Regions from separate parts of the Paraburkholderia sp. EG286B genome, predicted to be linked through region 2. Evidence: predicted binding sites of a transcription regulator. Region 2 holds the regulator's gene; the other holds the start of a gene.
What was found. The regulator FliA, encoded in region 2, starts transcription of late flagellar genes. The targets are predictions, from matches to a motif close to CTAAAGTTTNNNNNNNNNNNGCCGNTA.
Positions count from the first base shown of each region.

Region 1 (10,441 bases), on a different contig from region 2:
ACGCCGCGCGAGGTGAGCGCGCGGATGGCCTGCACGCCCGCGTCGTGCGGTACGAAGTACGGCGAGAACACCAGCACGCTGCTGTGCGCATGATGGATGCGCTCGAGCAGCGCGCGCATGGCGTCGCCCAGCTCGCCTTTCTCGGTGCCCGCGATCTTGCCGGGCGAGTCGGCCACGAACGCCCATTTCGCCCAGACGAGCCCGAGCGTGTTGCCCGCGATCTGCTGTGCGAGCGGCGTGGCGTTGAGCGGCTTGGCGTTGTAGGGTTCGGCGCTCTCGCGCCAATGCTTGCGCAGGTCGTCGCGGGCGGCGTCCAGATTGTGTGCGTCGAACTTCTGATGATTGAGCACGCGCAAGGGGTAGGAGATCGAGCTGTTCCAGTACTCGTCGAAGCTCGCCGAGACGCTTTGCGCGACCGGGCCCGCTGTGAGTACGTCGAGGTCGCGGAAGTCGATCGTCGGGCTCGCGTTGAAGTACTCGTCGCCGAGATTGCGACCGCCGACGATCGCCATTTCGTTGTCGACGATCGTCGCCTTGTTGTGCATGCGGCGCGTGAACTGGTCGACGTTCGTGAAGAAGTTGCGCGTGCGCAGGTACATCGACTCGCTCGTGCTGCCGTACGGATTGAACACGCGGATCTGGATGTTCGGATGGCTGTTTAGCGCGGCCATCAGGCGGTCGATGTCGTGAAAGTTCAGGTCGTCGACCAGCATGCGCACGCGTACGCCGCGATCGGCCGCATAGAGCGCCGAGCCGAGCAGCAGCTTGCCGGTGGTGTCCTCGTTGGCCATGTAGTACTGCATGTCGAGCGTCTTCGTCGCCGCGCGCCCGAGTGCGACGCGCATCTGCAGCGAGTCGGTGCCGGTGGCGAGCAGGCGAAAGCCCGATTCGTCGGGATGAGCCGCAACGGGGGCGGCGAGCGCGGCGCCGAGCGGCGTGGCGCTGGCTTGCTGTGCCGGCAGCGCCACGCTCGTCTCGCGCGGGTAGTCCGTGGCGGGCGGCCGCGTCGCGCAACCGGCGACCAGCGCGAGGCAAACGAGCGCGAAGCAGGCTCGGAACGAGGCCTGCAGCGGCGCGCGCCGCAAGGTCATGGGTTGCGTAACGGCTTCGGATCGGGCGGGATGCGCGGGCAAACGGATTCTCCATGGCGGCGCGCCGCGTGATGGTTCGTTTTCATTGCACGGCTTCACGAAGATTCTACGGGAAGCGGCCCACCTGGCTTGCGGCGGCGGACACGCTGCGTTTGCAATTTCCGGGCCGCAAGCATCTGAGGTTTGAGCGCGGCCGGAAATGTCCGCGGTTGTTCAAACGCGCTCGGTCGACGCGTTCGCAGCGCCTTGCGCATCGCGCGTGCTGCCGCGCGCCGGCTTGCCGGCCCAGTAGCCGGCGAGCACCGAGCCCGAGAGGTTGTGCCACACCGAGAAGAGCGCGCCCGGCAGGGCGGCGAGCGGCGAGAAGTAGAGCTTGCCGAGCGTCGCGGCGAGGCCCGAGTTCTGCATGCCCACTTCGATGGCCAGCGTGCGGCACACCGATTCGTCGAAGCCGAGCAGGCGGCCGCCCCAGTAGCCGCCGAGCAGGCCGATGCCGTTGTGCAGCACCACCCCGAGCGCGACGAGCGGACCGACCGTGGCGATGCTCGCATGCGTGCCGCCCACCACGGCGGCGATGATCGCGAGGATCGACACCATGGAGACGAGCGGCAGCACCGGCTCGACGCGGCGCACGAGCGAGCCCGCGAGGCGGTTCACGACGAGGCCGATGGCGATCGGCAGGCCGACGATCTGCAGGATGCTCATGAGCATGCCGCGCACGTCGACGACGATCGAGGCATCGACGTAAAGGCGCGTCAGGAGCGGCGTCGCGAAGACGCCGACGAGGGTGGAGAGCGCGCTGATCGTCACCGAAAGCGCGACGTCGCCGCGCGCGAGATAGATCATCACGTTCGATGCCGTGCCGCTCGCCACGCTGCCCACGAGCACCATGCCCGCGGTGAGATCGGGCGGCATGTGCAGCACTTTGGCGATTGCCCAGGCGGCCAGCGGCATGACGAGGTAGTGCAGGAAGATGCCCGCGGCGACCGGCGCGGGCCGCGTGAAGACGCGCTGGAAGTCGGCGAACGAGAGCGTGACGCCCATCGACAGCATGATGATCATCAGGAGCGTCGTGACGTGCGGCGCGATCGGCGCGACGAGGCCCGGATCGAAGTAGGCGAGCAGGGAAACGAGGACGGCCCAGAGCGGGAAGAGTCGGGTAATCGGGGCAAGCATGAAGGGGTGGTCCGTGAGTGGGTTCGTTATGCGTTGGCGCACGGCAAGCGGTGCCGGGGTGGCCGGCGGCGCTCGCGGGGCGCGGCTGTCTCCAGTCCCATGCAGCGCACGGTTCTTGCCCTCGTGGGACGGACGCCGCTCGCGGCGCCAGGCGCGTATTTTAACCGGTCGAGCCGGTGCGGCCCGGCCGGTTAAGTAAACGCTTCAGGCTGCGCTTCAGGCCGCACGGCTCGCCGTGGCGGCATGAGCCGGCGAGCGCCGGCTCATGCGGTGAAAGCGCCACGTCATGAGCACGGCGACGGTGGTCAGCCCGGCCGCCAGGCCCCACCAGAGCCCGAGCGCACCGAGGCCGAAGTGAAACGCGAGCGCGTAGCCGAGCGGAAAGCCGATGCCCCAGTAGCCGAGCGTGGCCGCGAGCATCGGCACGCGCGTGTCCTTGAGGCCGCGCAGGCAGCCCGAACCCACGGTCTGTGCGCCGTCGACGATCTGGAAGATGGCCGCGACGCCGAGCAGCGTGGCGGCGAGCGAAACGGTGTGCGCATTGGCCGGGTCGTCGAGATGCAGGTAGAGCCCGACGATCCAGTGCGGCGCCAGCACCATCACGAGCGCCGAGAGCGACATGAAGCCGACGCCGAGCCCGAGTGCGACGAAGCCCGCATGGCGCGCCGCGCGCGGCACGCCCGCGCCGGACCAGTAACCCACGCGCACGTTGGCCGCCTGGCCGATCGCGAGCGGCACCATGAACGTGACGGAGGCCACGTTCAGGGCGATCTGGTGCGCCGCGAGCGGCGTCTCGCCGAGCAGGCCCGCGAGCAGCCCGGTGGCGAGAAAGAGCGTCGCTTCGACCGCATAGGTGATCGCAACCGGCCAGCCGATCGTGAAGAGTTCGCCCATCAGCGGCGCAGTGGGCCGGCGCGCGACGACGAAACGCTGGTGCGAAGGTCGCAGGTGCAGCAGCGCCATCAGCACGAACGCGGTGAGCCACACGGTGATCGTCGTCGCCACCGCCGAGCCGAGAAAGCCGAGGCGCGGCAGGCCCCACGCACCGTGGATCAGGCCGAAGTTGAGAAAACCGTTGATGAACACGCACGCAACCGACACCCACAGCAGGCGCCGCGCCGCGCCGATGGCGGGCAGGAACGAGCGCATGAGCCCCACGCCGATGAGGCTGGCGGGCGCGCCCCAGCGCAGGACGGCCGTGTATTCGCCGATGTGATGCGCGAGCAGCGTCGGCTCCCCGAGGGCGCGCAGGATCGGCTCGGCAAACGAGAGCAGCGCGAACGCCGGCACCGAGAGCAGCAGGGACAGCGCGAAACCGGTCCAGTAGATGTGCGGTACGTGGCTTTCGTTGTCGGCGCCACGCGCCTGCGCCACGCTCACGCTCACCGAGGTCAGCACGCCCTGCAGCACGGTCACCACCACGAAGAACAGGTTGGCGCCGAGGCCGCCCGCGGCGAGCGCGTCGGCGCCGAGCGAGCCGAGCAGCACCGTGTCGGTCACGCTCATCGCCATCTGCGAGAGCTGGGCGATCGCGAGCGGCCCGGCGAGGCGGGCGGTATCGGCGGCATGGCGGCGCAGTGTGGGCGGTGCGGCAACGGCGCGGCGGGAAAGCGTGGTTCGAGTCATGAAAAACAAGCGGCGCGAGATAAGCGCGCCGCGTGGCAGGGTTCGTCTGTCAAAACTGAAAGCTTATTGCGAGACAGCGACCTTGTCGATCCAGATGCTCAAATCTGGTGCATAGCCGGCGCCTGCGGACAAGTTTCGGCGGGGCTCACTCGCTCGCCTTGATGGCAATGCGCGTGTCGCCGAGCAGCACGGCCTGGCCCGCGCGGATCTTGCACGTCTTGCGCAGCTCGACTTCGCCGTCCACCTTCACCGCGCCCGAGGCGACGATCTGCTTGGCCGAGCCGCCGCTGTCGGCGAGTCCGGTGATCTTCAGGAGGTTGTGCAGTTCGACGTAGTCGCCGGTCAGCGTGAAATCGAGGTTGGGCATGGCGGATTCAGATTCGAAAGGCGTGCGGCTAGCGCGCGAAGGGTGAGCATCATAAGCGATGGCAGCCTGCCACAGCGTCTGTCACCGAATTCGTCACATCCGGGGGCCAGATGTTATGAATTCGTCAGTAAATGAAACGTTGAGTAACGTCGCGGGACCCCGCGGCGATCTTCATACCAAAATGGTTTCACCCGGATCGACAGCGCCGCCCAGGTTTTTCCTGCGCGGCTCCATCGAGCGGGGGTGCGGATGTGGCGGGCTTGCCCGCTGCAAAAGCGCCTTCGGAACCACTGCAAAGAGGATACGCCATGACCCAGATCGCCAAGCTGCTCACTGCTACCGCCGCTTTTGCCACCGTGACCACTGCCGCCGTATTCGCGCAGGGCGCGTATGCCCAAAACGCGACTCAGGGCGCGACCCAGGCCGGCGAAGCCCCAACGATGGCGCCTTCCGGCGCACCGGCCATGGCGCCCGGCGCCGCCCCGGGCCAAGCGCCGAGCCAGGCGCCCGCCGCCGCGGGCATCGCGCAGCCCGCTCCCGCGCCGCAGGGCATGACCGCACCGCAGTCCGCCGACCCGCTGGTGCAAAAGCGCAACGCGAACGCGGCGGCGAACGCCGAATACCGCAGCGCGAAGAAGTCGGCGAACGCCGAGTACGGCGACGCGAAGAAGCAGGCGAAGTCGCAGTACAAGGCGCAGGTGAAGGACGCGAAGATCAACCACAAGGCCGACCGTCAGGCCAACGACTCGGAAATGAAGGACCAGATGAACGGCATGTCGGCCCAGCAGCAGGGCGGCCAGTCGCAGTGACGAGCGGCTGATGCCGATGGCGCCTGCGCCCTCTGGGGCGCAGGCTTTGCCAGGCTTGTAAGCGGCGGCGTCCGGCAACGGGCGCCGCCGTTTCGTTTGGTGACTCCCGGAGGTCGGCGACGTAACGCGCCACGGCGTTGTCGTTAAATCCCGCCAGATCGCCATGGAATCAGGCGCTTGCGGATGCGGGGTGTATGGATATACAGTATGCGTCGCTCCTTCCCGATTCGCCTCGTTCATCGTCCCAGCGCCCGCCGTGTCCACCGTTTCCGTTGCCGATTCCTCTGCCTCCGATGCCAGCCAGGCGCGCGCCGAAGCGGCCAATGCCGTTTCCGCGTGGCTCGCGAAACTCAACGACGCGCAGCGCGAGGCCGTCGAGCACGGCGGCGAAGCGGGCTATGCGCCGGGTTCGGCGCTGCCGGGCCCGCTGCTCGTGATCGCGGGCGCCGGGTCGGGCAAGACGAATACGCTCGCTCACCGCGTCGCGCATCTGATCGCGGGCGGCGCCGACCCGCACCGCATTCTGCTGCTCACGTTCTCGCGGCGCGCCGCGCAGGAAATGACGCGGCGCGTGGCGCGCATCGCCGCCAGCGCGCCGGGCGCGGCTGCCGTGCTCGCGCAGGGGCTCAGCTGGGCGGGCACCTTTCACGGCGTGGGCGCGCGGTTGCTGCGCGAGTACGCGGATCACATCGGCCTGTCGCCGGCGTTCACGATCAACGACCGCGAGGATTCCGCGGATCTCATGAATCTGGTGCGCCACGAGCTGGGTTTCTCGGCCAAGGAAAAGCGCTTCCCCTCGAAATCGACTTGCCTCGCGATCTATTCGCGCGCGGTCAATACGGGCGACTCGCTCGCCAATGTACTCAACCGTTCGTTCTCGTGGTGCCTCGAGTGGGAGCCGCAGCTACGTGCGCTGTTCGCCTCGTACGTGGACGCCAAGCAGAAGCAGAACGTCCTCGACTACGACGACCTGCTGCTCTACTGGGCACACATGGCCGCGGAGCCGGCCATTGCCGCCGATCTCGCGGGCCGTTTCGACCACATCCTCGTCGACGAATACCAGGACACCAACCGTCTGCAGGCCTCGATCCTGCTCGCGCTCAAGCCCGATGGCCGCGGCCTCACCGTGGTCGGCGACGACGCCCAGGCGATCTATTCGTTTCGCGGCGCGACCGTGCGCAACATTCTCGACTTCCCGGCGCAGTTCGATCCGCCCGCGCGTCAGGTGACGCTCGAGCGCAACTACCGTTCGACGGCGCCGATCCTCGCGGCCTCGAACGCGGTGATCGACGCCGCCGCCGAGCGCTTCACCAAAAACCTGTGGACCGACCGCCCCTCGCAGCAGCGCCCGCGCCTCGTCACCGTGGCCGACGAGGCCACCCAGGCGCGCTACGTCGTCGAGCAGATTCTCGAGGCGCGCGAAGCGGGCATGAAGCTCAAGCAGCAGGCCGTGCTGTTTCGCGCGGCGCACCACAGCGCGACGCTCGAAATCGAACTGGCGCGGCGCAATATCCCGTTCGTGAAGTTCGGCGGACTGCGTTTTCTCGACGCCGCGCACGTGAAAGACGTGCTGGCGGTGCTGCGCTGGGCCGAGAATCCGCTTGACCGTGTGGCGGGGTTTCGCGTGACGCAGTTGCTGCCGGGCGTTGGGCCCGCCAACGCCGCGCGCCTGCTCGACCAGGTCGCCGCGTGCACGGGCGCGTATCGCGCCGCCGAGGCGCTCGCGGCATTCGCGCCGCCGCCGCGCGCGGCCGAGGACTGGCCCGCGTTTGCGTCGCTCATCGACAGCCTCTCGATGCGCTCGACGCCGTGGCCCGCCGAGTTCGAACGCGTGCGGCGCTGGTACGAACCGCATCTCGAGCGCAATCACGAAGACGCCCAGATGCGTCTCGCCGACTTGCTGCAGATGGAGAGCATCGCGAGCACCTACGCCTCGCGCGAGCGTTTTCTCACCGAACTCACACTCGATCCGCCCGACGCCACGAGCGCCGAATCCGCCGATCCGCTGCTCGACGAGGACTATCTGATCCTCTCGACGATCCATTCGGCGAAGGGGCAGGAGTGGCGCAACGTGTTCGTGCTCAACGGCGTGGACGGCTGCATTCCATCCGATCTCGGCGCGGGCAGCGACGAGGAACTGGAGGAGGAGCGGCGGCTGCTCTATGTGGCGATGACGCGCGCGAAGGAGGATCTGCACATCGTCGTGCCGCAGCGCTTTTATGTGCACAACCAGGTGGCGTCGGGCGACCGGCACGTGTGGGCCTCGCGCACGCGCTTCATCGCGACGCCCATGCTGCCGCTGTTCGAATCCCGCGCATGGCCGCCCGCGCCCGTGGCGAGCGCGCCGAGCGCGGCCGGACTCGCCGCAGCCGCGCAGGCGAAGGTCGAGATCGCCGCGAAGCTCAGGAAGATGTGGGATTGAGGTGGAAAGCGGGGCGCGCGCCGTTTTCAGGCGCGCGCGCCAGCGCTTAGCGCCGCTGCTCGCGTGCCGTGCTGCGCTGCGGCGGCATGAAGAAGTTGCGCATCCACGCGGCGAGGCGCGTGAACACATCGTCGGGCTCCTCGACGAAAATCTCGGGCTTGAGCAGGCGCAGATACTCCATGATCTGTTGCGCTTCCTGCTTCTGGAACACGCCATGCGTCACGCCGAGCCTCAGCAGCCCGCGCAGCTCGCCCAGACGCTCGCGCGCCGCACTGCCGCTCGCCTGTTCACAGCCGATCTTCGCTTCGTACACACGCTGACGCAACGACTCGGTGAGGCGCCACGCGGGCGTCTGCATCGACTCTTCGAGGGCCTGGATGTCCTGCACGCCCGACTTGATCTGTGCCGCCAGCGGATCGACCAGCGTGTCGTCGCCCTGGGCTTCGCTCACGATGGCCGCCGCCCAGTCGCGGCACTGCTTCGAGAGTTCGTCGGGCGTCCACTCGGGCCGCGACGCGAAGCCGAAACCGAATTCGCCTGCCTGACGCATCAGGATCGAGACGACCTCGGGGAATTCCTTGTCGAGCGTGCGCTTGGCCCACGCGTACTGGCCGCCTTGCAGGAGCCGCTGGACGGCGTGCTCCGTGAGCGGCGTCATGTTGTCGAGCAGCTTCGCGCGCAGGTAGTCCTCGAATTCCGGCGTGGCGAATTGCGGGTCGAGTTTGAGCGAGACGCGCAGGAACGCGTCGAAATCCTTGCGCAGCGACGCAAGCGTTTCGTCCTTCAGGTTAAGGGTGATATGCCCCATTGTGGTTGCCCCGGTGTAATCCTTGTCGCTTCTCGCGTGCTCTCGCCGTTCGAGCAGTGGCCTGCCAGAGCAGGCCCTGACGGGTTTAACGGCGCTCCGGGGTGAAACTTGAGCGTAAGGGGCGACGCTTGCCTCTAGCGCAGGACAACGCCTTGCCAGAGGAAGAACACGCCGAGCCCGATCGCAATGGTGAGGAGCGGGCGCTTCGTGAGCGCGCTGACGACGATCGCCGCGAGCGCGCCGACGAGCTGCGGGTTGCGCCAGGTCAGCTCGGCGCCCTGACCGTGGGGCGAGACCGCCATCGGCACGATGATCGCCGTGAGCACGGTGACGGGCACGAAGCCGAGCGCGGTGCGCACGAGCGGCGGAAATACCAGCCGGTCGCCGAGCACGAACACCGCAGTGCGAATGACCAGGGTGATCAGGGCCATGCCGAGAATCAGGACGACGTAGTTCATTGTCCGGCTCCTGCGGTGCGTTGGACGTTGGGGGACTTGCGGGAGGACTCTCTGCCGGCGCGGGCGCCGCGCGACGAACCTGGCCGTGAGAGCACGACACCCACGACCACGCCCGCGAGCACGGCGCCGAGCAGCCCGAGCTTGTACGGCCAGCCCTGCCAGAAAAAGGCGAGCGCGCCCGCCGTCGCGGCGGCGGCGAGGTAGCGCAAGGCGACCAGCTGTGGCACGACGATGGCGATGAAGGTCGCGACCATCGCGAAGTCGAGGCCGAGCGACTGCAGACCCGGGAACGCCGCGCCGAACAGCAGGCCGGCCGCGGTCCAGAGTTGCCAGTTCAGGTACATCGAGAGGCCCGAGCCGAGGAAATGCCACGGCGAGACGTCGTCGCCGGGCGGATGGCGGCGCAAATGCGCCCACGCGACGGCGAAGACCTCATCGGTGAGCAGGCTGCCGAGCACGAGCCGCCAGCGCAGCGGCAGGTGCGAGATATAGGGCGCGAGCGTCGCGCTATAGAGCACGTGGCGCAGGTTCACGATGAACGTGGTGGCCCAAATCACCGCGAAGCTCGCGTGCGAAGCGATCAGCCCGAGCGCGATGAACTGCGCGGAGCCGGCGAACACGGCGAGCGACATGAACTGGCCGTGCCAGAGCGAAAGCGGGCCCGAGGTGACGAGCGTGCCGAAGATCACGCCGAAGGGCGCGGCGCCGATCATCATGGGGATCATGTCGCGCGCGCCGGCGATGAATTCGGCAAGGCGGTTGGGATGCGTGGTCAAACTGTTCCTCCTGATACAAGGGGACAGCATAGCGGGCCGCCTTACGCGTGGCTTGTACGTTCTTGCGGCGGGATGCGGGCCGGCGCGTTCAGGACGACTGCCAGCGCCCCGGCGGCACGCCGAACATGCGCCGAAAGTGTCGCGTGAAATGGCTCTGGTCGGTGAAACCGCTCGCGGCGGCGACCTCGGCAACCGTAGCGCCTTCGCGCAGCGGGGCGAGGGCGCGTTGCAGGCGCAGCTGGGTGCGCCAGGCGTGCGGCGGCAGCCCGGTTGCCTGCGTGAAGAGCCGCGTGGCGTGAAACGGCGAGAGGCCGACCGCCTGGGCGAGATCGGCCACGCGCAGCGGCGTGGCGAGATCGGCGGCGAGGAGCGCCTTCATCGTTTCCACGCGGGGATCGTTCGGGCCGTGTTTGAGCGCCGCCTCGCGCGTGCGGCCGTAGCGCGTGAGCAGCGTCGAGAGTGCGTCGAGCAGCGAGCCTTCCACGGCGAGGAGGTCGGCACAAGGCGCCGAAGGCGATGCCGGACTGGCGCTCGCGCCGGGTTCGGGCACGGCTGCGCCGCGCCGCCAGTCCGCGTCGGCTTCCAGCAGCCGGTGGGCGCGCGAGAGCCGGTGCGCGAGATCGAGATCGTGGATCACCTCGGCGTCGAACCACGGCAGCGGCTGCGTGCGCCCGGCGATTTCGCCGGCGAGCTCGTGCAGGAAGTCGATCGGCACGTACATCACCCGATAGCTCCAGCCTTCTTCGACGGCGCGTGAACCCGTATGCAGCTCCCCCGGATTGATCACCGGCACGCTGCCCGTCGCGGCGACATGCTGCGTGCCGCGATAGCGAAAGCATTCCGCGCCGCCCTCGATCACGGGGATCGTGTAGGCCTCGTGCCAGTGCGGCGCGAACGTATGTTGGTTG
Region 1 is NZ_JBFRCF010000006.1:19,925-30,365, forward strand. Features, by position in the region: gene AB4Y42_RS14230 (phospholipase D family protein) at 1-1,091, opposite strand, end outside; gene AB4Y42_RS14235 (bile acid:sodium symporter family protein) at 1,305-2,267, opposite strand; gene AB4Y42_RS14240 (MATE family efflux transporter) at 2,484-3,893, opposite strand; gene AB4Y42_RS14245 (RNA-binding S4 domain-containing protein) at 4,039-4,260, opposite strand; gene AB4Y42_RS14250 (hypothetical protein) at 4,569-5,069, shown strand; gene AB4Y42_RS14255 (ATP-dependent helicase) at 5,233-7,491, shown strand; gene AB4Y42_RS14260 (DUF4088 family protein) at 7,538-8,299, opposite strand; gene AB4Y42_RS14265 (AzlD domain-containing protein) at 8,434-8,757, opposite strand; gene AB4Y42_RS14270 (AzlC family ABC transporter permease) at 8,754-9,482, opposite strand; gene AB4Y42_RS14275 (AraC family transcriptional regulator) at 9,622-10,441, opposite strand, start outside.
Region 1: a site for FliA is predicted at 8,386-8,412, ahead of AB4Y42_RS14260 (DUF4088 family protein). Genes of this name have one in related genera too.

Region 2 (10,441 bases):
CGGCCGGCGGGTTGACGAACTTGATCTGGTCGATCATGGCGATCGCGTTGGCGGGGCTGCCCGGCGCGATGGCCGAAACCGTGCCGTCCTTGCCGATCGTGACCGCCGAGCCCGGCGGCACCGCGATCGGGCCGCCGCCGCCGATCACCTGCAGGTTGTTGGCCGTGACGAGCTGGCCGTTTTCATCGACGTGCAGGTTGCCCGCACGCGTATAGGCCTCGTTGCCGTCGGCCGTCTGCACGGCCATGAAACCCTGGCCCTGGATCGCGATATCGAGCGGGTTGCCGGTATGCGAGATCGCACCGGGCGTCATGTCCGAGCCAGGCGTCGCCGAGAGCACGTAGGTGCGCGTCGTCTGGTCGTTCACCGTCGAGCCGTCGCCGAACGACATCGGCACGGCGCGAAAGTTGGCGAGCTGCGCGCGAAAGCCCGTGGTCGAGACGTTCGCGAGGTTGTTCGCGACGACGGCCTGCTGCTCGAGCGCCTGGCTCGCGCCCGTCATCGCGGTATAGATCAGTCGGTCCATGATGTGCCCGGTACGTGGTTAGACGCGTTACATCTGCAGCAGCGTCTGGTCGACGGTCTGCTGCGTCTTGATGGTCTGCGCGTTCGCCTGGTAGTTGCGCTGGGCCGTGATCAGGTCGACGAGCTGGTTCGTCAGGTCGACGTTCGACGCTTCGAGCGCGCCGCCCGTGAGCGTGCCGTGGTTCGTGCTGCCCGGCGTGGAGACCTGCGCGACGCCCGATGCCGCCGTTTGCTGGAACTGGTTGCCGCCCAGGTTCAGGAGGCCATTCGGGTTGTTGAAGTTGGCGAGCACGATCTGGCCGAGCGACATGGTCTGGCCGTTCGAGTAGTTGCCGGTGATGGTGCCGTCCGCGCCGATCGAGAAGTTCGACAGCGTGCCGCTCGCGTAGCCGTCCTGGGCGAGGTTGTTCACGCCGTTGGCCGAGCCGTACTGGGTCGTACCCGCGAGGTCGAGCGTCAGCGACTGGGGCTTCGTCGAGCCGTCCGTCGGGTTGATGCTGAACGTAAGCGACGTGGTGCCGTTGCTCGTCACGCCGTTGGCCGTATCCGGGGTAATGCTCTGCAGCGCGCCGGACGAGCTGAACTGCGCCGTGCCGAGCTTCGACACCGAGCCGGCCTGACCGGCATACACGTCCCACTGGCCGCTCGTCGCGTCCTTCACGAAATACATGTTGACCGTCTGGGTACCGCCGAGCGTGTCGTAGGCCGTGACCGACGTCGAATACGTGTAGCTCGTCGAGTCGGTTTCGCTGAAGGTCGTGGTGGTCGGCGTCGTGGCCTGTGCGTTCAGGTTCAGCTGCGCCGTGATGTTCTTGGTCGCAACGGGTGCGATGTTGGTGGTCGGCACCTGGAGCGGCACGGTCTGCGCGGTGTTGATCACACCGGTCGAACTGGCGGCGTAGCCCATCAGATCGTTGCCCGAGGCATCGGTGATGTAGCCGTTCTTGTCGAGCTGGAACACGCCGTTACGCGAGTACGTGATCGTGCCGTTGTTCGACATCTGGTAGAAGCCGTTGCCGTTGATGGCGACGTTCAGCGCCTGGCCCGTCGTGCTGATCGTGCCTTGCGCGAAGTCCTGCTGCACGGTCTGCAGCGAGGCGCCGAGGCCGATCTGGTTGCCCACCGACGTCGCGATGGTGTTCGCGTAGACGTCGGCGAACTGCGCCGTGCTCTGCTTGAAGCCAACGGTGTTCGCGTTGGCGATGTTGTTGCCGATCACGTCGAGATCGTTCGACGACGCGGCGAGGCCGCTCAATCCTTGCTGGTAGCCCATGGTTGTCTACTCCGCGTTTATCGTGTTCAGAGAATGGCGCCGACGCTCGTAAGCGCGACGGTCTTGCCGTTGGCGAGCGACAGGCTCGGGGTGCCGTCCGACTTCTGGACCACGCCCTGCACCTGGCTCGCGACGAGCGCGGTTGCCGTGGCGGACTGGCCGTTGGTCGTCGCGCTCGCGGTGATCGTGTAGGTGCCGTCGGCGACCGTGTTGCCCGAGCTGTCCTTGCCGTTCCAGGTGACCGGCACGGTGCCGGCCGACTGCGCGCCGAGGTCGAGCGTGTTGACGACCTGGCCCGACGAGTTGGTGATCGTGAGCTTCACGTCCGAGACCGCCGAAGGCAGCGTCACGCCGAGCTGCGGCGCGCTGCCGCTCGACACGGCGGCGCTGCTGCCCGGGGCGAGCACGGTCGAGCCGATCAGCAGCGCGGCCTGCGCGTTCTGGCCTGCCGAAAGCTGGGTGGAGAGCGACGACAGCGACGTGTTGAGCTGCTGGATGCCCGACACCGTGTTGATCTGGGCGAGCTGCGAGGTCATCTGCGAGCTGTCCATCGGATTGGTCGGGTCCTGGTTCTGCAGCTGGGCGACGAGCATCTTCAGGAAGGTGGACTGCAGGTCGCTCGCGCTCGTGCCGCTCGACGACGCCGACGACGAACTCGAGCTCGTGCCGTTCATGGTGTCGAGCAGTTGCTGCGACACGGTGGCGGTGCTGCCGCCGATGGTTGTGTTGCTGGAACTCAACGCGTTCTCCCTCGATTGCGCTTCGTGCTTTGGCGTGTGGTGGTGGCAGGCGCTGCTTCATTTCGCGCCCGCTGGTCTCTGTATGTACTGCAGTGTCCGTACTGACTGCGGCTTGCCGTGCTTCAGGTTTCCCGCTTTACGTTCCGATCGTGAGCGTCTTGAGCATCAGCGTCTTGGCCGTGTTCAGCGTCTCGACGTTGGCCTGGTACGAGCGCGACGCCGAGATCATGTTCACCATCTCCTGCACCGGATCGACGTTCGGCATCGTCACGTAGCCGTCCGCGTTGGCGGAGGGATTGTCGGGGTCGTAGGTCTCTTTCATCGGCGTGGGGTCGTCCACCACGCCGGTCACCCTGACGCCGCCCACCTGCTGGCCCGAGGCCGTGCGCGCGCCGCCGAGCGGGTTCACCGCGAACACGACCTGCTTCGCCTTGTACGGCTGGCCGTCGGGGCCGGTCGTGCTGTCGGCGTTGGCGAGATTGGACGCCGTCACGTTCAGACGCTGCGATTCCGCCGTCATGGCGGAGCCCGCAACGCTGAAGATGTTCATCAGGGATGGCATGGTTTCGTTGACCTCACATCAGGTGCGCGTCACGCGCGCGTTGGTCGTTCATGGCTTCGTTAATGCGTTTTCCGGCTGCGCTGCCTGCGGCGATCAGCTCGAACCCGAGGTGATCGCGGAGAGCATCGTCTTGATCTGCTGCGAGACCACCGTCATGCCCGACTCGAAGTGCAGCGCGTTGTCGGCGAACTGCACGCGTTCGGTGTCGAGATCGACCGTGTTGCCGTCGAGCGCGGGCTGCACCGGCGTGCGGTACATGAGCTGGCTCTTGTAGGTGTCGGCCGGGCCGCCCGTCGGGATCAGCTTTGCGTCGCCGGCCATGTGGCCCGACTCCGTGGATGCCATCTGCATGCCACTCGTCACGCCCGCGGGCTGCGCCATGGCAAGCGGCTGGACGTTGCCGCCCGAGGTGGCCGTCATGCCCACCTTGCCGCCGGCGCCCTGCTGGCGCAGCGCGCCAGCCAGCGACGCCGCGAAGTCCACGTCGCGCGCCTGGTAGCCCGGCGTGTCGGCGTTCGCGATGTTCGAAGAGATCAATGCCTGCCGCGTGGCGCGCACATCGAGCGCTTCGCGCCCGAAGGCGAATTCGGCATCGAGTTTGTCCAGCATCGGGCGTTCTCCGTGAAACGAAAAAGGATTCGGCTTGAGCGCGGCGGGCTCGCCATCGGCGAGAAAACCGGCGCAAACGTTAGGCGCGTGGTCCGAAGGCCTTTGCGCATGGAGTGGAATATTAGGCGGGGGTGGCAAGAACCAATCGGACGAATAGCCGGTAAAGCGCCCCTCTATTCGACGCTAGCGCGCGGGGGCCGCCGCCTAGAATGCGAGGCGTGTCAATGCATTCGATGGAGAACGACAATGCCGCAGACTGCCACCTTGCGTAGGCCGCACGCCGGCCTGGAGCGGCGTGTGCGCGCGCTGTCGTGGCGCGCGTCCTGGACGTGTGCGCTTGCCTGCGCCTTTGGCGGAGGGCTCTTTGGCGGCACGCTCGCGCATGCACAAACGCCGGCGCAACCGGACGCCGCCGGCGGCCAGATCTTCATTGCGGGCCCCGGCGACCGCGCGGGCGCCGACGCCGCGCAGATGAACGCGCTGCTCACCAGCACGGCGAAGAAGCCCGCCGCGGCTGCGGCCAGCAGTGCTCCCGCCACCGAGGCCGCGCCGCTGCGCGCGGCCAGCTATGCCGATCTGAATTCGCACGGCGTGCCCGAGGATGCGCGCGCGGGTGTCGAGTCGAACGGCATGATCACGATTCCGGGTCCCGGCGAGCGCGCGCCCCAGGGCGACGCGCCGCGCATCGTCACGGTTCCCGCGCCGGGTGCGAGCGCCCAGCCCATGCGCGTGCCGGCGGCCAATGCGAACAACGCGGGCGCGCTGCAGCGCGTGAACCTGTCTACCGCCGCGAACCGCGTCGCCCCGGTGGTCGTGGACGCGGGCGCAGCGGCGCTCGCGGGCGCGAAGCCGGTTGCCAGCGCAAGCACCAGCGCGCCGCCGAACCCCAATACCAGCGCCGTCGCCACGAACGTGCAGGCCACGCCGCCCGGCCAGCAGGACGGAGAATCAATCCGCGCCGCCGCGCTCGCCTTCCTGCAGCAGCAGTCGGCAGGCTTGCCGGGCCACGTGGGCATCACGGTCGCGCCGGTGTTTCCGCGCGGCCTCGCGGCCTGCACGTCACTCGAGCCGTTCATGCCGCCGGGCGCGCGCACCTACGGACACACGACCGTGGGCGTGCGCTGCATCGGCGCGAAGCCGTGGACGCTCTATGTGAGCGCGCGCATTGCCGTGGACGTGACCTACTACGTGGCCTCGCGCCAGATCGGCGCGGGCGAGGCGCTTTCGGCCGCCGATTTCATGCCGCGCGCGGGCGACCTCGCGAACCTGCCGCAGACCATCATCACCGATCCGAACCAGGCGACGGGCGCCGTCGCGCTCGCGCGCATTTCCGCGGGACTGCCGCTGCGCACCGACATGCTGCGCAGCGCCGCCTCGGTCGTCATCGGCCAGACGGTCAAGGTGATCGCCGTGGGCAGCAACTTCACGATCTCCGCCGAGGGCAGCGCGCTCAACAACGCCGAGCCCGGCCAGCAGGTGCGCGTGCGCACGAGCGGCGGCCAGATCATCTCGGGCGTGGTCAAGGACGCGGGTACCGTGCAGGTGCAGATCTAGGGCCGGTAAGCGCTGGTAAGGGCCGGATCAGGGTGTGCAGAGCCTCGTCCAACGGCCCGATCCGGCCGTTTCCGGCTTGGTGCGCCAGCACACGTAACAGCATGTAACGGTGGGATTTTCGGCTAAAGTTCGGCCCGACCTGTGCCGTTATCAAGGTCAAATCGATCAGGAATGCCCATCGTGAAAGTTGACTCCTCCACCCGCAATGATCCGCGCACGCTGCAGGATGGCCTCGCGCGCTCGCAAGCCGATTCGACCGGCGTAAGCACCGACACCGCGGCCACCTCCGGCGCGGCAGGCAGCACGACCGCCGCCGCCCAAGGCGGCGCGAACGTGAGCCTCTCGTCGCTCTCGTCGACGATGCGCTCGCTCGCGGCGAGCGGTTCCGCCGACATCGACACGGCGCACGTGCAGTCGATCAAGGACGCGATCCGCAACGGCACGTTGCAGATCGACTCCGGCAAGATCGCCGACGGCGTGATCCAGACCGCGCGCGACCTCATGAAGCCGACGTCGGGCAACTGACGCCCGATGCGCGAGCGCCGCGCAAACCTCGCTTTTTTGGTGCCTTGCAATGAAAGATGCCCTGTTGGCCACACTGATCGACGAACACGCCACGGTCGAGGCGTTCGCGTCGCTGCTCGCCTATGAAGAAAAGGCGCTCGTGTCGGCCGACGGCATGGAGGCGCTGCCGCAGATCGTCGAGCAGAAGACGACGCTCACGCAGCGTCTCGCGGGCCTCGAAAAAGCGCGCGACGCGCAACTGGCCGGCCTCGGCCTGCCGGGCGGCCGCAAGGGCATCGAAATGGCCTGCGACGGCGACGCGCGTCTGGCAAGCCAGTGGGCGCTGCTCAAGGGCTCGACCGAGCGCGCCCGCCGCAAGAATCTCACCATCGGCATGATGATCCGCACGCGCATGGAACATAACCGCCGCGCGCTGTCGATCCTGCGCGGCGAAACGGGCAACGGCTCGATGCTGTACGGTCCCGATGGGCGGCTGCCGGCGTTCGGGCTGTAAGCGCGCACGCACGTCGTTCGCCCAAAGACAAAAGCCGAAGCAGTGATGCTTCGGCTTTTTTGTTTTGCGCGAGTCCCGTCCATCAACAAAAAAGCCGGAGCGCTCTCGCACTCCGGCTCTTTCACCGCACCCGGTCCGCGCTGGCAGCCGCGCGGAGCGTCTACCGCCTCAATTCTCCTGGCCGGCCCACGACATCTCGCGCAGCCGCGTGCGCAGGCGCGCCACCGCCTGGCTGTGCAGCTGGCACACGCGCGACTCGCTCACCTCCATCACCGCGCCGATTTCGCGCAGGTTCATGCCGCGCTCGTAATAGAGCGACATGAGCAGCTTCTCGCGCTCGGGCAGCCGGTCGATCGCCTCGACGAGCGCGCCGCGCAGGCTGTCGTCGAGCAGCGCCGAGAGCGGGTCCGAATGATCGACGCAGTAGCGGTCGAGGAACGGTTCGTCCTCGGCGGAACGGTCGAAGTCTTCGTAGTAGATGAGCTGGCTGCCGTGCAGTTCCTGCAGCATGCTCTGATACTCGTCGAGCGGCATGCTCAGATGCTCGGCGATCTCCGTCTCGCTGGCCGAGCGCCCGAGCCGCTGCTCCACCTTGTGCACCGCGCTTTCCACTTCACGCGAGGTGCGGCGCAGGCTGCGCGGCAGCCAGTCGTTGCTGCGCAGCTCGTCGAGCATCGCGCCGCGAATGCGCTGGCTCGCATAGGTCTCGAACTGCGCGCCCTGATCTTCCTTGTAGCGGTTGGCCGCGTCGAGCAGGCCGATCATGCCGGCCTGGATCAGGTCGTCGAGGTCCACGCTCGCCGGCATCTTGGCGACGAGCTGCAAGCCGAGCCGCCTCACGAGCGGCGCGTACTTCGCGAGCACGTCGGCCTGCGAAATCTTTCCTTGAGCGTTATACATCGTGCTCTCCACTTCTCATCTCCCTGATTGGCGTCGTCGTGCGCACGTCAGACGTGCTGCGGCGACGTCCGCTGCGCGGGCGTCTCGGTCCGCCAGCCCGCATGGGACGACGCGGACGCGGATGTTGCGTTGGGTGCGGGATGCACACCCGTCACGGCCGCAACGAACAAATCGGCGTTCGCGGCGAGCGTGCTGTGTGCGGCGTCTGTTGCATGGGTAGCGTGTGGCTGGACGCCGGCTTGCGGCGCGCCATCCAGATCGTCGGCGGGTGCGTCGCCCGCCGCTTCATGTTCTTCGTGCGCCGCGCCGAACAACGCGTTGGCGCGCGCCGTGGCCGGCGAGCACGCCGAGACCGCGGGTCGCATCGGCCAGTGCGGCAGTTCGGCGGCCACGTGGCGGAAATCGCGCGCGGCGGCCGTCGACGGAAACGCATCGACGATGCAGCGCGCGAGCCTGAGCGCCTGCGCCATGTGCTGATCGGCGGCGACACTGCCGGCGCTGTCGAGCGACACGCTCAGGTAGCGGCTCGCCACCCCCGCGAGGTTCTCGATCGCGGCCTGCGCGTCGCTGGCGTTCGCCACATGATTCGCGAGCACGCGAAACTGCGCGATCGCATGCGCGAAGTGCAGCCGTTTCATGCACGCGTAGGCGTCCGTGATCGACTGCGCACCGATGCGCATCACGATCAGCACGTCGTGCGCGTGCATGGCGAGCGGCGAAAGCGCGCCGTCGGCGTCGAGCTGCGCGTCGATCAGGACGATGTCCGCGGGACCCGAAATGACCTTCTGCAGCTGGGCGGCCGTGTACTGCGCACGGTTGTCGCGCGAGGCGGCCAGCACGCCGAAGCCGAGCGCATGACGGCCCACAGCTTCGTCGAGCGTACGCTCGCCGCGCATGACGGCGGCGAAGTTGCCTGCGCCCCGCACACCGCCCACCAGCGCACAGACCGAGCGGGGTCCCAGACACTCGTCGATCACGAGCACGTCCTTGCCCTGCGCGGTGAGCGCCGCCGCGAGATTGACCACCGTGGTCGTGCGCCCGGGCGAACCTGCACCGCCCGTCACCGCGACCACGCGCGAGCCTTCGCGCGCGAGCAGCCGCCGCAGCCCTTCTGCCTGATCGATTACGAACTTATCCAAACCTGACCTCGGGAGCCTGCGAATTCGAACGCGTCGAGAGTGCCGACAGCAGCGCCGGGATATCGTCTTCGTGCGGCACGAACGGCGAACTCTCTCGCGGAATGCAGAAGGCACTGCGGATCAGGAAGCGACGCGTCGCCACATAAAGGTTCTCGGGGACCTTCTGGCCCGTCGAGACGTAATGCACCGGCAGCTTGTAGCGCAGCACGGTGTCGAGTGCGCTGCCGAGGTTGGTCGCCTCGTCGAGCTTGGTGAGGATGCAGCCCGTGAGCGGTGCGTCTTCGCTCTGGTAGGCCTGCACGACTTCGTTGAGCGTGTCGCCGTGGTTGGTCGCCGAGAGCAGCAGCAGGCGCTGCACCGGGCGGCCCGCGCCGCACAGCATGGCGATCTGGTCGGCCACGGCGCGGTCGCGCTGACTCATGCCGATCGTGTCGATCAGCACGATGTGCTTGTTCTTGAGTTCGGTGAGCGCGAGCTGGAGGTCCGCGCCGTCGCGCACCGCGTGCACCGAAACGCCAAGGATCTTGCCGAAGATGCGCAGTTGCTCGTGGCCGCCGATCCGGTAGCTGTCGGTGGTGAGCAGCGCCACCTTGCTCGCGCCGAAGCGCATCACGCAGCGCGCGGCGAGCTTCGCCGTGGTCGTGGTCTTGCCCACGCCCGTCGGGCCCATCAGCGCGAACACGCCGCCGCGCTCCATCAGCGCTTCTTCGTCTTCGAGCACGGGCAGGTTCGATTCGAGCACCGACTGGAGCCACTCCATGCCGGCCTCTTCGGTCTGCACGTCGGGCAGGCGATCGATCATCATCTTCACGAGCTGGGCCGAGAAGCCCGCGGCGAACAGCTGCTTGGTGAGCGCGCCCTGCACCGGGCTGCGGCGCTGGCGCTCGCCCCACAGGAGGCCCGCGAACTGCTCTTCCATCATGCCGCGCATGGAGGCGAGCTCGTTCATCACGGTTTCGTTGACGACCTGCTCGATGCGCGCGCGGATCGCTTCGCTCACGGTTTGCGCCGCATCGGCGCCCTGCGCATTGCGAGTGCCGGGCGCGGGGCCGGCGGCCTCCGGACCGTGGCCGAGGCGCTGCGCGGCGCGGCGCGCGGCGACATGAGCGGCCTCGAGCGCCCAGTCGGGCGTGCTGGCGTCGACGTCGGGCGGCAACACCGGGTCGGCGACGCTGCCGAGGCCGCGCGCGGCGGCGGCGGCGGGCGTCATGCCCGGCACGCGCGGCGCGTTCTGCTGGTTCGCGATGCGGCGGGCGTGGTCGATCAGCCAGGGGTTCGATTCGGCCATCGTGCGCGGCGTGTCGCCCGCCGACGCGGCGGCGGCCTGTTCGAGCCGCGCTGCGGCTTCGCGTGCGGCGGCCTGAGCGTTGGCGTTGGCGGCCGGCGCCGTGGACGCAAACGATGGCGCAAAGGCCGGCGAGGCGAGCGACTCGGTCGCAGCCTGCAGCGCCATTTGCAGCGGCGAATGCGCATGAGGAACGGCTTGTTGCGATTGTGCCGCCTGCTTCGCGGCTTGCAGCGTCGGCGGCATCGCCGATTGCGCGGCCTGCTGTCCCGCCGCGGCACGCGACGATGGCGACGAAGCCGAAAGCGGCGCGATCGCGGCCGACGCTTCCTTGCCTAGCGAGACGGCGGTGTCGGCGGCGTGGTCGCCATCGGCATCGGCATCGGCGCTTGCGCCGCCGTTTTCGACGCCCACTTCCGGGCTCGCGCCGAACACCGAGGAGAACACGTCCGGCATGCCGCTCGCGTAGGGGTTGGCACTGCCGACCGGGGCGGCGAGCGCCGCGGGAGCGGCGCCAGGCGCGCTGCGCGGCGCGCGCGACATCGGCGTCATGGCGGCCGAGGGCTGCGCGAACGGGGCGCCTTGACCACCCTGCGCCACGAGGCCACCCAGGCCTTGCGCGGCGGCTGCATCGGCCGGCGCGATCGCCGCGAGATCGCGGTCCGCGAGCGCGACGATTTCGACGCTGCCGTCGTCGAGCGTACGGTTCGACAGAACGACGGCGTCCGCACCCAGCGCTTCGCGTACGAGCCGTAACGCGTCGCGGCTGGTGCCACCGATGAATTTGCGAATGTTCAAGCTAAGCCCCTGATGAGGTGAGCGGCCAATGCCGCCGC
Region 2 is NZ_JBFRCF010000008.1:294,348-304,788, reverse strand. Features, by position in the region: gene flgF (flagellar basal-body rod protein FlgF) at 1-526, opposite strand, end outside; gene flgE (flagellar hook protein FlgE) at 554-1,798, opposite strand; gene AB4Y42_RS19815 (flagellar hook assembly protein FlgD) at 1,825-2,472, opposite strand; gene flgC (flagellar basal body rod protein FlgC) at 2,675-3,100, opposite strand; gene AB4Y42_RS19805 (flagellar basal body protein) at 3,194-3,709, opposite strand; gene flgA (flagellar basal body P-ring formation chaperone FlgA) at 3,956-5,263, shown strand; gene flgM (flagellar biosynthesis anti-sigma factor FlgM) at 5,444-5,788, shown strand; gene AB4Y42_RS19790 (flagella synthesis protein FlgN) at 5,838-6,281, shown strand; gene AB4Y42_RS19785 (RNA polymerase sigma factor FliA) at 6,450-7,181, opposite strand; partial or broken gene AB4Y42_RS19780 (MinD/ParA family protein) at 7,538-8,320, opposite strand; gene flhF (flagellar biosynthesis protein FlhF) at 8,313-10,403, opposite strand.